2 regions of the Cupriavidus sp. HMR-1 genome follow, and region 2 is predicted to be linked to the other one. Evidence: riboswitches for the same ligand, from Rfam matches in the RefSeq annotation. Region 2 holds a riboswitch; the other holds the start of a gene.
What was found. A riboswitch is a leader RNA that binds a small molecule or an ion and turns the genes downstream of it on or off. The one in region 2 is predicted to bind glycine.

Region 1: linked by a shared signal. The riboswitch ahead of D769_RS26700 (D-amino acid dehydrogenase) and the one ahead of gcvT (glycine cleavage system aminomethyltransferase GcvT) in region 2 are both predicted to bind glycine.

What each region holds. Positions count from the first base shown of each region.
Region 1 covers NZ_ANKP01000250.1:452-8,654, reverse strand. Annotated here, with positions in the region: gene D769_RS26730 (tripartite tricarboxylate transporter substrate binding protein) at 1-13, shown strand, start outside; gene D769_RS26725 (DUF1338 domain-containing protein) at 70-1,089, shown strand; gene D769_RS26720 (PLP-dependent aminotransferase family protein) at 1,119-2,342, shown strand; gene D769_RS26715 (DUF190 domain-containing protein) at 2,352-2,675, opposite strand; gene D769_RS26710 (PepSY domain-containing protein) at 2,884-3,150, shown strand; gene D769_RS26705 (cytochrome b/b6 domain-containing protein) at 3,153-3,707, shown strand; glycine riboswitch at 3,742-3,841, shown strand; gene D769_RS26700 (D-amino acid dehydrogenase) at 4,015-5,283, shown strand; tRNA gene D769_RS26695 (tRNA-Leu) at 5,501-5,587, opposite strand; gene D769_RS26690 (amidohydrolase family protein) at 5,695-6,975, opposite strand; gene D769_RS26685 (TetR/AcrR family transcriptional regulator) at 7,059-7,721, opposite strand; gene upp (uracil phosphoribosyltransferase) at 7,721-8,203, opposite strand, start outside.
Region 2 covers NZ_ANKP01000131.1:8,592-16,794, forward strand. Annotated here, with positions in the region: gene D769_RS17135 (L-serine ammonia-lyase) at 1-116, opposite strand, end outside; gene gcvP (aminomethyl-transferring glycine dehydrogenase) at 296-3,220, opposite strand; gene gcvH (glycine cleavage system protein GcvH) at 3,306-3,686, opposite strand; gene gcvT (glycine cleavage system aminomethyltransferase GcvT) at 3,791-4,918, opposite strand; glycine riboswitch at 5,026-5,145, opposite strand; glycine riboswitch at 5,167-5,254, opposite strand; gene D769_RS17155 (glycine zipper 2TM domain-containing protein) at 5,409-5,630, opposite strand; gene D769_RS17160 (UvrD-helicase domain-containing protein) at 5,923-8,010, shown strand.

The DNA of each region.
Region 1 (8,203 bases), on a different contig from region 2:
CTCGGTGGACTGAAAACCACCTACGTTATTCCAACTGCCTTTCCGCGCGTCCCCGCGCGGCATCTCATCATGATTTCCAACGTCACCTCGCTCGTATCCCTTAGCCTCGGCACCGAAGCCGCCACGCGGCTCTCGCAACTGGTGGCCACACCCACGCTGCCGACCGGCAAGCTGGGTCACCCCACGCGCGCCGAGATCGCTCATGCGCTGAACCTGGTGCTGTTCGCCGGCATCCTGGATCGCGTGCCCACCGGCAAGGCCTACACGGAGGATGTAGCGGCCGCGGGCGGCAAGGTGCACTTCGACCACGGCGCGCTGCGCACCGTGCGCTGGCAGGAGAACGGCGCGTTGCCCGCAGGCGAGGCAGCCTTCACGCGTATCCTGCGCCCGCTCGGCTACCGCCTCAATGGCACGTATCCGCTCGACCGCATCGGCATGACGGGCCGCTCGTATGCCCACGCCGATGCGCCGGAGGAAATCGCGCAGTTCTTCCTCAGCGAATTCCATCCCGAGCGCTATAGCGAGGAATTCCAGCAAGCCGTGAGCCACGTCGTCGGCAACTCCGTCGATCCGCTCACGCCGCGCGCGCAGTCGCTACTGTGGGAACTGGAACGTGACGGCGCGCTGCCGCTGGCCGATGCCGGGGAGCTGATCGACCTGCTGGCCGGCTGCTTCGAGCGTCAGCACGCCACACCGCATCTGAACGACTACGAACGCCTGCTGGCCGAGTCGTCCGAGATGGCGTGGATCGCCACCGAAGGGAATGCATTCAACCACGCCACCGACCGCGTGGAGGACGTCTTCGCGGTATCGGACGAACAGAAGCGTGTGGGCCGCCCCATGAAGGAGAAGGTCGAGGTGTCGCAAAGCGGCCGCGTGAAGCAGACCGCGTTCCGCGCCGATCCGGTTCGCCGCGCGTTCGTTGGCGCCAGCGGTGACGAGGTGGTGCGCGAGGTACCGGGTTCGTTCTACGAGTTCATCACGCGCGATCGCTACGTCGACGAGGCACAGGCCATCACGCGCACGGACCTGGGCTTCGACGCCGGCAATGCGCAGGGCATCTTCAAGATGACCGCCGCGGCCTGCTGAAGCACGACGTCCGCAACCACGAGCGCGCCATGACCGCCTACCCCTTCGTTCCCGCGCTACGCGAGCCGCAAGGCTCGCCGATCCGCGAGCTGTTCAAGTATCTCTCCGACCCGGAGATGATCTCGTTCGCTGGCGGCTATCCGTCCGCCGCGTTGTTCGACGTGGAAGGCATCGGCGCGGCATCCGCGCAGGCATTGCGTGAACGTCCTGCCGAGTGCCTGCAGTACGGTGCGACGGAGGGCACGCCTGCGCTGCGCCAGGCGCTGGCGGCCCTGATGGCGGAGCGTGGCGCGGCCGTCGCCCTGGACGAACTGCTGGTCACCAGCGGCTCGCAGCAGGGCTTCGATTTTCTCGTGCGCGCGCTGGTGGAGCCGGGCAGCCTTGTGCTGGTGGAAGAACCCACCTACTCGGCCACGCTGCAGGCACTGCGGCTGGCCGGCGCTGACGTGCGCGGCGTGCCGTCTGACCATGACGGCATGAACGTCGACGCACTGGAGGCGATGCTCGCGGACGCGCCGGCACGTCCGCGCATGATCTACACGGTGCCGACCTTCGCCAATCCAACCGGCGCCACGCTGTCACCCGCGCGCCGGCTTCAATTGCTGGAACTGGTGGCACAGCACGGGATCGTGCTGGTCGAGGACGATCCTTACGGCGCGCTGTGCTTCGACGGTCCGCCGCCGCCGTCGCTGCTCGCGCTTTGCAATCAGGTACCCGGCGCGCGCCCGTGGCTCGTGCATCTCGCGAGCCTGTCGAAGACGCTGGCGCCAGGACTGCGGCTGGGCTGGATGGTGGCCGCGCCGGAGATCGTGCGCCGCGCGGTGATCGCCAAGCAGGTGTCGGACCTGTGCACGCCGCCATGGCTGCAACTGACCGCCGCGCACTACCTTCAGGCCGGAAACCTGCCCGCGCAGGTCGGGCGGGAAGTGGCGGTCTACCGCGACAAGCGCGATCGGCTGACGACGGCGTTGCGCCAGGCGTTCGGCACGCGCATCCGGTTTGCGGATCCCGCCGGTGGCATGTTCCTGTGGGTATCCGTGGATGGCATCGACGACGCGGCGGCGCTGCTGCCCCATGCCATCGCAGAGAAAGTGCTGTTCGTGCCGGGTGCCGGCTTTTATGCAGAGCGTCGCGCGCGCCCCGCGTTCCGGCTGTCGTTCGTGGGCGCCGATCCGGCGCAGATCGAGGAAGGCGTGGCGCGGCTTGCCCGGGCCGCGGCGCGTGCCGGGGTATCCGTCATCAATCCGGCCTGAGCCAGGCGCTCAGATATCGAGCGTGCCGACGAAGCCGAACTCGACCGGCGTCTTCGCATAGAACAGGCGGATGTCTTCGTGACGCAGGCGCTCCAGCAGCGCCTCCACCTCTTCGACCGTGGCAACCACAGTCACCTCTTCCGGCCGATCGGCAAGTTCAATGAAGTGCCAGGAGTGGAAGCGATGGTCGTGCCCGATTCCCTCCGCCGCCACCGTGTGCGTGGCGCCGCGAATCTGCATCTCCCGCATCACCTGCATCAGCCAGTGCGATAGCTGCTTGCCGTGATAGCGCCGACCTTCCTGGGTGTAGAAGGTGAGTTGATAGCCCTGCATGACATCTCCCTGCGGGTCCGGATTGGCCAGAAGCTGGAGCCCCCCACGTGGCAGTTTCATCGTATGCCAGGTGACTGCAATGGTCCAAGACCAGCCGCTGGGCCGCGAGCGCCCGACACCCCCTGGGAAACCCAGTGTTGAGAATGGCTCTCATTCTGAGTTAGGATGCCGCCATCGCCCCTTGCGGGGCTCATTGCCGGAGAAGTTCATGCAGAAGATTGCCGCTTTCCTCGTTGCCGGAGTGTTCTCGACCGCCGCTTTCGCCGGCGCCAACTGCGCCAAGCACCCGAAATCCGAATGGATGCCGGAAGCCGATGCCAAGGCCAAGATCCAGGAACAGGGCTACAACATCAAGAAGTTCAAGGTGGACGGCAATTGCTACGAGATCTACGGCACGACCAAGGATGGCAAGAAGGCCGAGATCTACTTCGACACCAAGACGCTTGAAATCGTCAAATCGGAAATCGGCAGCTAAGCATGTCGGCGCCCGCGGACCGGACGAACGCCCCCGACACGATTCGCGTCTGGGACGTGGTCGTGCGCTTCACGCACTGGAGCGTGGCGGCCATCGTCTGCTTTGACCTCGTCCAGGACTCCGGAGACAAGGTGCACCGGACCCTCGGCTACATCGCCGCGGGGCTGGTGCTGTTCCGGGTCTTGTGGGGCTTCATCGGCAGCCAGCCTGCGCGTTTCCGCACATGGCTGCCACGTCCGTCCGCCATGCTGGCTTATGGCAAGGCACTGGTCGCCGGCCGCGCGCCGCGGTATGTCAGCCATACGCCGCTGGGCGCCGTCGCCATGCTGGCCATGTGGGCGCTGATCCTGGCGCTGGCGGTCACCGGCTGGATCTCGCGTCTCGATGCGTTCTGGGGCGAGGATTTGCCAGTCGACATCCATCGCTGGCTGGCGAACGGGCTGCTGGCGCTGGTGATCCTGCATGTGGCCGCGGCCATCGTCATGAGCATCAAGGGCCGCGAGAACCTCGTCGCTGCCATGATCACGGGGCGCAAGCCAGGTGATCCGCACCGCTAGCGGATTTATATGGCATAGTTGCCATCGTTTTACCCCGCGTGTATCGGGAGAGTCTGTGCCAGCCGCCCGGCCGACACAGCGCCGAAGGAGCAACCGCCCCGGAAACTCTCAGGCAAAAGGACCGGTACCCGCCATTGAACTCTGAAGAACCCCGGCTTGCACGTCAGCCGGCGGTACCGAAGGAGCAAGCGGCACGCGTATTGTTCGTGTGCCGCGAATCTCTCAGGTCAAGGACAGAGGGGGCGTCCGCAACCGCGCATGGTGCGCGGCGGACTGCCATCCCACGACGTCCTGAAAGACCTTCGACATGAAATCCATTGCAGTGATCGGCGGCGGCATCACCGGCGCCACGACGGCCTACGCCCTGGCCAAACGCGGGTTCTCCGTCACCCTGTTCGAACGGCACCGCTATGCGGCCATGGAAACCTCGTTCGCCAACGGCGGACAGCTCTCCGCCTCCAACGCGGAAGTCTGGACGCACTGGTCCACGCTGGCCAAGGGCCTGAAGTGGATGCTGCGCAATGACGCGCCGCTGCTCGTCAATCCGCGTCCGACCTGGCACAAGCTGAGCTGGTTCGCCGAGTTCATCGCATCGATCCCGCATTACCGCCGCAACACGGTGGAGACCACGCGGCTTGCCATTGCCGCGCGCCAGCACCTGTTTGCGTGGGCGGAGGCGGAGGGCATCGACTTCGACCTCAAGCGGCGCGGCATCCTGCATATCTATCGGGACAAGGCGGGCTTCGATCACGCAGGGCAAGTCTCGAAGCTGCTCACCGAAGGCGGACTCGAACGGCGCGCAGTGACCCCGGACGAGATGCGAAGCATCGAGCCGACGCTGGCAGGCGAGTACTACGGCGGCTACTACACCGAAAGCGACTCTACCGGCGACATCCACAAGTTCACCACCGGTATCGCTGCGGCGGCGCGCAGACTGGGCGTGCAGATGCTCTACAACCAGGACGTGAGCGCCGTGTCGACCAGCGGCCGGCGAGTAACGATCGTCTCGGCTGACGATGGCCAGACGACATCACGCGAATTCGACGCCGTGGTCGTCTGCGCCGGCGTTGCCAGCCGCGAATTCGCGCGCCAACTCGGAGACCGCGTGAACATCTACCCGGTCAAGGGCTATTCGATCACGGTCAACCTCAACGACGCCGAAAGCCAGGCCTCGGCGCCCACGGTCAGCCTGCTCGACGACGAAACCAAGCTTGTCACCAGCCGTCTGGGCGTGGACCGATTCCGCATAGCCGGCACCGCAGAGTTCAATGGCGTCGACCGCGACATCCGCGCCGATCGCATCCGTCCGCTGATCGACTGGGTCCATGCTTGCTTCCCCGGCGTCAGCACCCGCAGCGTGGTGCCCTGGGCGGGGTTGCGACCGATGATGCCAAACATGATGCCGCGCGTCGGTCGGGGCCATGCCGCTAACGTGTTCTACAACACAGGGCATGGGCATCTGGGCTGGACGCTGTCCGCCGTGACGGCCGAGATGGTGGGGGATGTCGTGCGCCACGCCGCTACGGAGCAGCAAGGGCGCGTGGGCGTTGGCGGATTGGTGGTGGGCAACGGCTGAGGGAAGCCTTTCTTTCCGGGCGTAGAAACGAAAAAAGCCCCGCTTGCGCGGGGCTTTTCGAATCTGGTGCCCAGAAGAGGACTCGGTCACCCATGCGCGACCCCGGGTTGCGCTTGCAAGCGCAACCTTTTCTCGTCCTCGCGAAAGGCCCTCAAGGGCCTTTCTTTCCGGGCGGAGAAACGAAAAAAGCCCCGCTTGCGCGGGGCTTTTCTGAATTTGGTGCCCAGAAGAGGACTCGAACCTCCACAGTGTTGCCACCGCTAGGACCTGAACCTAGTGCGTCTACCAATTCCGCCATCTGGGCTTCGTTTCGCTGCATTGCTGCTGCGATGCGAAGAAAGAGATTATGCTGAGCAAGACCATCTCTGTCAACACAAAATTCATCGATTCTTCAAAAAACTCTCCATACCGTCATGCCCGGTGTAGCTGGAAGTCGACTTTGGCCGGTCGCCCCTCGAGCGCCAGCATTGCGGTGGCCGGCGTCGTGCGGGCAACGACTTTCCCTGCCCGCATCACCACCAGCCGGGTCGCGCGCAGGCGGAGCGCCTCCACCGGGTCCCGCGCCTGCAGCAGCACCAGATCGGCGCGGCAGCCCGGCGAAATCCCATAGCCTTCGAGACCCAGGATACGTGCCGGCGTTTCTGTCACAGCGGTGAAACACGCGCGCATGGCGTCCAGCCCCGTCATCTGCGCGACATGCAGACCCATGTGGGCCACCTCGAGCATGTCGCCCGAGCCAAGGCTGTACCAGGGGTCCATCACACAGTCGTGACCGAAGGCCACAGGAATGCCGGCGGCAAGCATCTCGGGCACGCGCGTCATGCCGCGCCGCTTGGGATAGGTATCGTGCCGCCCCTGCAGCGTGATGTTGATCAGCGGATTGGCGATGGCCGATACGCCGGCCTCTCGCATCAGCGGCAGCAGCTTGGAGACGTAGTAGTTGTCCATCGAATGCATCGACGTCAGATGCGAACCCGTGACGCGTCCCTGCAAACCCAGCCGTACCGATTCGCTCGCCAGCGTCTCGATATGGCGCGACATCGGGTCGTCGCTTTCGTCGCAATGCATGTCCACGCGCAACCCGCGCTCGGCGGCTTCCTCGCAGAGCATCTTCACCGACGCCGCGCCGTCGGCCATCGTGCGCTCGAAATGCGGAATGCCGCCCACCACATCGACGCCAAGGTCCAGCGCACGGCGAAGGTTGTTGAGCGCATCCGGTGCGCGCAACAGACCGTCCTGCGGAAATGCCACGAGTTGCAGATCCAGGTAGGGCCTGACGCGCTCGCGCACGTGCAGCAACGCCTCCGTGGCCAGCAGGCGCGGATCGCACACATCCACGTGGGAACGGATCGCCAGCAGCCCTTTGGAGACGGCCCAGTCGCAATACGCCAGCGCGCGCTCGACGATGGCATCCTGCGTAAGCAGCGGCTTCAGTTCCCCCCACAGCGCGATGCCCTCGAGCAGCGTGCCGGACTGGTTCACGCGCGGCAGACCATATGACAGCGTGGAGTCCATATGGAAGTGCGCGTCGACGAACGGCGGCGAGACAAGCTGCCCAGCGGCGTCGATCTCCTCTCCCGCCGTTGCCGCGATCCGTGGCTCCACCGCCGCGATCCTGCCGTTGGCAATGCCGATATCGATATCGGTACGTCCGTCAGGCATATTGCAGTGGCGCAGGATGGTGTCGAACATGAGGCGTCCCTTGTGATCCCGATGGCGGTGACGTGGCAATGGTAGACGAAGACTGCATGGCAACTGCCACGCATGATGCTGGATCAGGCCAGCGAGGCTTTCTGATCCAGCCCGCAGCCACGCAGCAGCAACGCCACCAGGTGCTCGGTGGCGCGTTCGAAGTCCTCGGTGTCGAGCTGGCTGACGCCCAGTACGGCGCAGACCTGGGCATCGAAGTCCGCGTAGGTCTGCGTGGCGGCCCAGATCGTGAAGAAGAGGTGATAGGGGTCGACCCGGGCCATCTGACCGTCTTCAATCCATGAGCGAATCACCATGGCCTTGCGCGTCACCAGTTCGCGCAACGCTTCACGCAGCACGCCGCCGATCTCAGGGGCGCCGTGTAGCAACTCGTTGGCGAACACGCGCGACGCGTCCGGATGGCTGGCCGACAGCCGCATCTTGGCGCGGATGTACTGCTCCAGCGCCACGCGCGGCGCATGGTCGGCGCTGATGATATCGGTCTCGGATAGCCAGAGCTGCAACGTGTGCGCCAGCACGGCACGGTACAGCGCCTGCTTCGTCCGGAAGTAGTAGTGCAGGTTCGACTTCGGCATGCCGGCGTGCAGCGCGATGTCGGCCATCGTGGCCCCAGCGAACCCCGCGCGCGCGAACACGTGTTCCGCGGCGCGCAGGATCTGCGCCTCGTTCTCCTGCCGGATACGGCCTCCCGATTCGCGCACGGGTGGCGCAAGCGCCGGCGCGCCCATCATTTTGTGCCGTAGAGCCGGTCGCCGGCGTCACCGAGACCGGGCACGATATAGCCGTGCTCGTTAAGCTGCTCGTCGATGGCCGCCGTGACGATGCACACATCGGGATGCGCCGCCTGCAGCGCGCGCAATCCAGGCCGCGACGCAATCAGGCAGACATACTTCATGGTGGTCACCCCCGCTTCCTTGAGACGGTTCAAGGCGGCGATGGCCGAGTTGCCCGTGGCCAGCATCGGGTCGACGACGATCACCATCCGCTCGCCGATGTCCTCGGGCATCTTGAAGTAGTACTCGATCGGCTCCAGCGTCTCGGGGTCGCGGTACAGGCCGATATGACCCACGCGAGCAGCCGGCAGCAGTTCCAGCATCCCGTCGAGAAAGCCGTTGCCGGCACGGAGGATCGATACCAGACAGAGCTTCTTGCCGGACAGCACCGGCGACTGCATGGGCGCGATCGGCGTGCGGATCGAGATGATCTCCAT
Region 2 (8,203 bases):
AGCCCGTCACGCTCCAGCCCGTGGGCAAACATCAGGGCGGCGCGCATCGGGCCGACGGTATGCGAACTGGACGGGCCAATGCCCACCTTGAACAGATCGAAGACGCTGACTGCCACGGCTGACTCCTGAGATGTGCCGTAAAAGTAAGACTACCCGGCACTCCTGCGCGAGGGCGGTGCCGCAGAGCCGCTTACAAAACGAAGCGAAGCGGTTCTGGCTAGGCGCGCGGCCGCGGACAGTACAAGTGGTACGGCAAGGCCGCGCAACGACGCCAGAATCGTTTTTTAAGCGGGTCTCAGTCTTCAGCGTACTCGCTTAGTGGTACGCACGAGCAGAACAGATTGCGGTCGCCGTACACGTTGTCCGCGCGGCCAACCGGCGGCCAGTACTTCTGCGTGCGCAGCGATGCCACCGGGTAGGCGGCTTCCTCGCGCGTGTACTTGTGGTTCCACTTGTCGCTGACGACCACAGCGGCCGTGTGCGGCGCGTGCTTGAGCGGGTTGTCTTCGCGATCGAAGCTGCCGTCCTCGACACGCGCGATCTCGCCACGGATGGCGATCATCGCGTCGATGAAGCGGTCGAGCTCGTGCAGTGCCTCGCTCTCGGTCGGCTCGATCATCAGCGTGCCCGGCACCGGGAAGCTCATGGTCGGCGCGTGGAAGCCGTAGTCCATCAGGCGCTTGGCCACGTCCTCGTTGCTGATGCCGGTGGCCTTCTGCAGCGGGCGCAGATCCAGGATGCACTCGTGCGCCACCAGCCCGTGCTGGCCCGTGTAGAGCACCGGGAAGTGCGGCGACAGACGCCGGGCCACGTAGTTGGCCGTCAGGATCGCGTTCTCGGTGGCGGCGGTCAGGCCGGCCGAGCCCATCATCGCGATATACATCCACGAAATCGGCAGGATGCTGGCCGAGCCGAACGGCGCGGCCGAGACGCCACCGATGCCGTTCTCGTCACGACGATAGCCGACGCTGTCCTGGTTCGGCAGGAAGTCCGCCAGATGCGCGCCCACTGCCACCGGGCCGACGCCGGGGCCGCCACCGCCGTGCGGAATGCAGAACGTCTTGTGCAGGTTCAGGTGGGACACGTCGCCACCGAACTGGCCGGGCGCGGCCACGCCGACCATCGCGTTCATGTTCGCGCCGTCAACGTAGACCTGCCCGCCGTGCTTGTGCACGATGTCGCAGATCTGCTGCACGCCCTGCTCGAACACGCCGTGCGTGGACGGGTAGGTGATCATGATCGCGGCCAGGTTCTTGCTGTGCTGTTCGGCCTTCCTGGCCAGATCTTCCAGATCGACGTTGCCGTTCTCGTCGCAGGCCACCACCACCACCTTCATGCCGGCCATCTGCGCCGACGCCGGGTTGGTGCCGTGCGCGGACGACGGGATCAGGCAGATATCGCGATGGCTTTCGCCACGGCTGGCGTGATAGGCGTGGATGATCAGCAGGCCCGCGTACTCGCCCTGCGAGCCGGCGTTCGGCTGCAGGCTCACCGCGGCGTAGCCGGTGGCGGCGCACAGCATCGCCTCAAGCTGGTCGATCATTTCGCGATAGCCGACGGTCTGGTCGAGCGGCGCGAACGGGTGGATGTGGCTGAACTCGGGCCACGTCACCGGGATCATCTCGCTGGTGGCGTTGAGCTTCATGGTGCAGGAGCCCAGCGGGATCATCGTGCGGTCGAGCGCGAGGTCCTTGTCCGCCAGCGCGCGCAGGTAACGCAGCATCTCGTGCTCGGCGTGGTGCGTGTTGAACACCGGGTGCGTGAGGTACGCGCTCTGGCGCGCCAGCGTCGCCGGGAAGCCGTCCTGCACCGAGGCCTCGATCGTGTCGAAGTCGGGCACGGCCTTGCCGTGCGCGAAGATTTCCCACAGCGCGATCACGTCGTCGCGCGATGCGGTTTCATCGAACGAGATGCCGATGCGCGTGGCGTCCACGTGGCGCAGATTGATGCCACGGGCCGTCGCCGATGCGTGGAACGCCTCGGTGTTGAAGCCGGTCTCCAGCGTCAGCGTGTCGAAGAACGTAGCGTTCAGCGGCGTGTGACCCAGCGTCTTCAGGCCGGCGGCCAGCGTGGCAGTCAGGCGATGCACGCGCTGGGCGATGCGCTTGAGGCCCTGCGGACCATGGTAGACCGCGTACATCGACGCCATCACGGCCAGCAAGACCTGCGCCGTGCAGATGTTCGACGTGGCCTTCTCGCGGCGGATGTGCTGTTCGCGCGTCTGCAGCGCCAGCCGATAGGCCTTGTTGCCTTGCGCGTCGATCGTCACACCGACCAGACGGCCCGGCATCGAGCGCTTGAATTCATCTTTCACGGCCATGTAGCCCGCGTGCGGGCCACCGAAGCCGAGCGGCACGCCAAAGCGCTGCGAGTTGCCCACGGTCACGTCGGCGCCCCATTCGCCCGGCGCGGCGATCAGCGTCAGCGCCAGCAGATCGGCAGCGGCCACGACGCGACCACCGGAGGCGTGCACGGCTTCGGCAATTGCGCGGTAGTCGGCCACATCGCCATTCACGCCCGGGTATTGCAGGAGCACGCCAAAGGCATGGGCCTGCGCGGCGTCAGCGGCGGGGCCGACCTTGACCTCGATGCCGAGCGGCAGGGCGCGCGTGCGAACCACTTCCAGCGTTTGCGGCAGGACGTCTTCAGCCACGTAGAACGTGTTCGAGGCGTGCTTGTTCACGCGCTGCAGCAGCGTCATCGCCTCGGCGGCAGCGGTGCCTTCGTCGAGCATCGACGCGTTGGCGATATCCAGGCCGGTCAGATCGGTGATCATCTGCTGGAAGTTCAGCATCGCTTCCAGACGGCCTTGCGAGATTTCGGGCTGGTACGGCGTGTACGCGGTGTACCACGCCGGGTTCTCGAAGATGTTGCGCAGGATGACGCCCGGCGTGAGCGTGTTGTAGTAGCCCTGGCCAACGAAGCTCTTGAGCACGCGGTTCTTGCCCGCCAGCGCGCGCAGGCGGCCGAGCGCGGCCTCCTCGGTCAGCGGTGCGGTGAATTCGCCCAGCGACATGCCGTCACGGCGGCGGATCGCGGCGGGCACCACGGCGTCGATCAGCGCGGCGCGGCTCTCGAAACCGAGCACCTTGAGCATGTGTTGCTGTTCGGCGGAATCGGGGCCGATATGACGGGCGGCGAAGGCGTCGCGCGCCTCCAGTTCGGCCAGCGTGGGCCGGGCACCTTGGGCGGCAGCGTTCATGGGGAGCGGGGCGTTCATGGCAAGGAATCTCGTGGGGGCGCGGCGGCAGGTGGTCAGCCTGGCCGCCGCGTTTGCGGCATCGAATCAGTCAGGGTGTCGGGGCTCAGGCGCCGACGCTGGCCTTGTAGGCGTCGGCACTCATCAGGCCGTTCACGTCGTCGCTGTTGGCCGGCTTCAGCTTGAACAGCCAGGCGTCGAACGCATTGGCGTTGACCGATTCCGGCGAGGCCGAGGCGGCTTCGTTCACGGCGATCACTTCGCCAGCCACCGGGGCGTAGATGTCGGAGGCGGCCTTTACCGATTCCACCACGGCAAGCGCGTCACCGGCGCCGACCGACTTGCCCACTTCGGGCAGTTCCAGGAAGACGATGTCGCCGAGCGCGTCCTGCGCGTGATCGGTGATGCCGATCGTCAGCGTGCCGTCGGACTCGACGCGCACCCATTCGTGCGACTCGGTGTACTTCAGGTCAGCGGGGAAATTCATTGAGGTTCTCCGGAATGCAGTGTGTTTCTTGTTTCAGGCATCCCCCCTGGCTGGCCCGCCGGGGGGATGTAAGGGCGACCGTTGGTGTGAAGCCGGGCGATGCCTCAGCTCACGAGTGCCTTGCCATTGCGCACAAACGGCAGTTTAACCACAGTCGCGGTCAGTTTGCGGTCGCGAATCTCCACCTGCACCTCGGTGCCGGGGGCAATGTCGCGGGGAAGGCGGGCAAAGGCGATCGATTGCGCCAGCGACGGGCTGAACGTGCCGCTGGTGATTTCGCCGTCGCCGGCCGGGGTGATGACTTTCTGGTGCGCGCGCAGCACGCCACCCTTGTCTCGCAGGATCAGGCCGGCGAAGGTCTTTTGCTGGCCACTGGCCAGCAGCGCCGACTTGCCGATGAAGTTGCGCTCGCTTTGCAGGTCGACGGTCCACGACAGTCCCGCATCGAGCGGCGAGGTGTGGATATCCATGTCCTGGCCGTACAGGTTCATGCCGGCTTCCAGCCGCAGCGTGTCGCGCGCGCCGAGTCCGGCGGGACGCACGCCCGAGGCGGACAGCTTTTCCCAGATGCCCGCGACGTTCTCTGCCGGCACAACGAGTTCGAAGCCATCTTCACCGGTGTAGCCGGTACGGGCCACCATCAGTTCACCCATCTCGGCGTCGTGCACCACCACCGCGTTGAAAGGCTTGAGCGCGTCGGCGGGCTGGGTCGACGGGAATGCGTCGTACACCTTCTGGCGTGCGTTCGGACCCTGCACTGCAACAATGGCCAGCTTGCTCACGCCGGCCGGGGCCAGGTCGCCACGGCGCGGGGTGATCGTCACGCCGCTGCCGGTGGCCGTGTTGCGGGACTGGATCCATTCGATGTCGCCGATGGCCGTGCTGGCGTTGACCACCAGGCGGAACCGGTCCTCGGCAAAGAAGTAGACGATCAGGTCGTCGATGACGCCGCCTTTCTCGTCGAGCATGCACGAATAGAGCGCCTTGCCCGGCGTTTGCAGCTTGTCGATGTTGTTGGCCAGCAGGCCGCGCAGGAAGGCGCGCGTGTGGGTGCCGCTCAGGTCCACCACGCACATGTGGGAGACGTCGAACATGCCGGCGTCGGCGCGTACCGCGTTGTGTTCCTCGATCTGGGAGCCGTAGTTGACGGGCATGTCCCAACCGCCGAAGTCGACCATGCGGGCGCCGAGGGCGCGGTGGATGGCGTTGAGGGGCGTGGCCTGGAGCGTCATGGATGTCCTTGGGGGCGCTCGGTTCGAAAACCGTGGTTCGAAAACGAAAAAAGGGTCATCCGCCGCAGCGTCCGGTCGCGCCAATGCGCTACCAGTCCGCTGCCGCGGATGACCCCTCTGTCCTCGATACCTGAGAGATTACGAAGCGTGGTGCTTCGTGCGCCCCTTCGGTGGACATGCTCACCATTGCCTTGCAATAGCGGATGTCGCTCTCCAGAGTGCGGCATGCATTGTGTGCATGTTGCATGCCGATCCAGCCAGTCCATGGTGCCTGAGAGTTTTCGGGTGATACCCCTTCGGCGGCGCAATCGCTGCGCGCTCTCCCGGCCGGATGCGCGTGAATGTACGGGACCGGTCTGCCTTTGTCAAACCTCGTGCGGCAGGCCCGGTCCCGTGCGTGGTCGCCCGTTGCGGGCGGCCCTCGCCAACCTGTCAGTGGCCGTCATCGCGCCCGGTAACAGGCCCTTGATGAGCGGCCCTGGGACAACCCTTAGTGACCCTTGGTCGTGACGTTACCGATCACGCCACCCACGGCGGCGCCGCCGAGCGTGCCCAGCGGGCTGCCTTCGGTCAGTACGGCGCCACCCACGGCACCGACGCCCGCGCCGATCGCCGTGTTGCGCTGCTTCGGCGTCATGTCGGCGCAGCCGCCAAAGGCAGCAAGCGTGACACCAATCAGTGTGAGCTTCGAAATCGTGCGGAACGTAGTCATATGGCCTCCAGTGCTTTGTTGTCGACATGCGGTACTGCCACGCGCGCCAGCCATACCGGCACGCTGTGAAAAGTGAGAGGCCGATGCCGTGCCCGGGTGCCCGCGGCTTACGATTGTTACGGGCTCGAAACGCTTGCCGTAGGACGGTCTCCGACACACGTGCAGGGTGCGACCAGACACGAGGCGCGTGACACGAGGCACGTGTTAACATCGCCAGCTTTGGCGCACCGGCTCCGGTGTGCTTCATCCGCGCCTTTTCGGCCGATCCTGGCCAATCCTCATCAAAGATCACATGTCCCACGGGCTCAATTCCGCGCAATCCGAAGCCGTTCGCTATCTCGACGGGCCATGCCTCGTCCTGGCGGGTGCCGGATCGGGCAAGACGCGCGTGATCACGCAGAAGATCGCGCACCTGATCGAGGACAAGGGGTTCGAGCCGCGCCACATCGCCGCCGTCACGTTCACCAACAAGGCGGCCAAGGAGATGCAGGAGCGCATCGGCAAGCTGATGGAGGGCAAGACCACGCGCGAGGGCAAGCGGATTCCGCTCAAACAGCTCACGGTCTGCACGTTCCATTCGCTCGGCGTGCAGATCCTGCGCATGGAAGCCGAGCACCTTGGCCTGAAGCCGCAGTTCTCCATCATGGATTCCGATGACTGCTTCGGTCTGGTGCAGGAGCAGCTTGGCACCACGGACAAGAAGCTGATCCGCAGCGTGCAGAGCACGATCTCGCTGTGGAAAAACGGCATGATCGATCCGGAGACGGCACTTGCGCAGGCGAGCGATGCCGACGAGCACCAGGCCGCGATGGTGTATCGCAATTACGTGGCCACGCTGCACGCTTACCAGGCGGTGGACTTCGACGACCTGATCCGCCTGCCCGCCGAACTGTTCGCGCGCGACGAAGCCGTGCAACTGAAGTGGCAGAACCGCCTGCGTTACTTCCTCGTCGACGAGTACCAGGACACCAACGCGTGCCAGTACCAGTTGCTCAAGCTGCTGGCCGGTGGGTCGCATCTGCGCGCGCCGGCATTCACCGCAGTGGGTGATGACGATCAGGCGATCTATGGCTGGCGTGGCGCCACGCTCGACAACCTGCGCCTGCTGCAGTCCGATTTCCCGAGTCTGAAGGTGGTCAAGCTCGAACAGAACTACCGTTCGACCGTGCGGATTCTGGAAGCCGCCAACGCGGTGATCGCCAACAACCCGAAGCTGTTCGACAAGAAGCTGTGGTCGGAACACGGCATGGGCGATCCGATCGCGATCCACCCGATGAACGACGAGGAGCACGAGGCAGAGTCAGTGGTATTCCGGCTGTCCGCGCACAAGTTCGAGCGGCGCGCGCAGTTCCGTGACTACGCAATCCTCTATCGCGGCAATCACCAGGCCCGGCTGTTCGAACAGATCCTGCGCCGCGAGCGCATTCCGTATGTGCTCTCCGGCGGCCAGAGCTTCTTCGACAAGGCCGAAATCAAGGACATCTGCGCCTACCTGCGCCTGATCGCCAACCCCGACGACGATCCCGCATTCATCCGCGCGATCACCACGCCGCGTCGTGGCGTAGGCAACACCACGCTCGAAGTGCTCGGCACGTTCGCGGGCCAGGCCAAGGTATCGCTGTTCGAGGCGGCCATGATGGGTGGCATCGAGGCGAAGCTGCAGCCGCGCCAGCTTGAGCCGCTGCGCACGTTCAGCGAGTCGATGGTGCGGCTGGCCGATCGTGCGAAGACGGACCCGGCCACGGTGGTGCTCGACGATCTCATGGAAGGTATCCACTACGAGGCCTACCTCTACGACACCTTCGATGAACGGCAGGCGCAATCACGCTGGACCAACACGCTCGAATTCCTCGACTGGCTCAAACGCAAGGGCACGCGTCCCGAGCCGGAAGGCGAGGGCGCGGCCACCGGATTCGACACCGCCGATGGTTTCGGCGACGAAGGCAAGAACCTGCTCGAACTTACGCAGACCGTGGCGCTGATGAGCATGCTGGAAGGCCGCGAGGAAGATCCCGATGCGGTGCGACTGTCGACGCTGCACGCGTCGAAGGGGCTCGAGTACCCGCACGTGTTCCTGGTCGGCGTGGAAGAGGGCATCCTGCCTCACTCGCGCGAGGACGAGGAAATGGGCGACGAGAAGATCGAGGAGGAGCGCCGCCTGATGTATGTGGGCATCACGCGCGCGCAGCGCAGTCTGCAGATCAGCTGGTGCAAGAAGCGCAAGCGCGCCCGCGATACGTATGCGTGCGAGCCGTCGCGTTTCATCGCCGAGATGAAGCTGGAGGACGACCCCGCCCCGAAGGACGAGACCCCGGCCATGAGCCCGAAGGATCGTCTGGCCGGGCTCAAGGCGCTGCTCGGCAAGCCTGCGGCGGGGTGATTGATACAAGCCGGACAAGCTTCGGGATGACCGGCTCTCTACGATTGGCGTGCGCGCTTTCGTCTCGGCGTCTGTCGCGACACATCGCGCCTACCCTTCGGTTTGCGGTGTGTGCTGGGCGCATGCGAGCCCGGCTTCTTCCCTGTTGAGCGCTCCCGGATGCGGCAGCACCGGGGGCGTTTTTTTCCGCCTC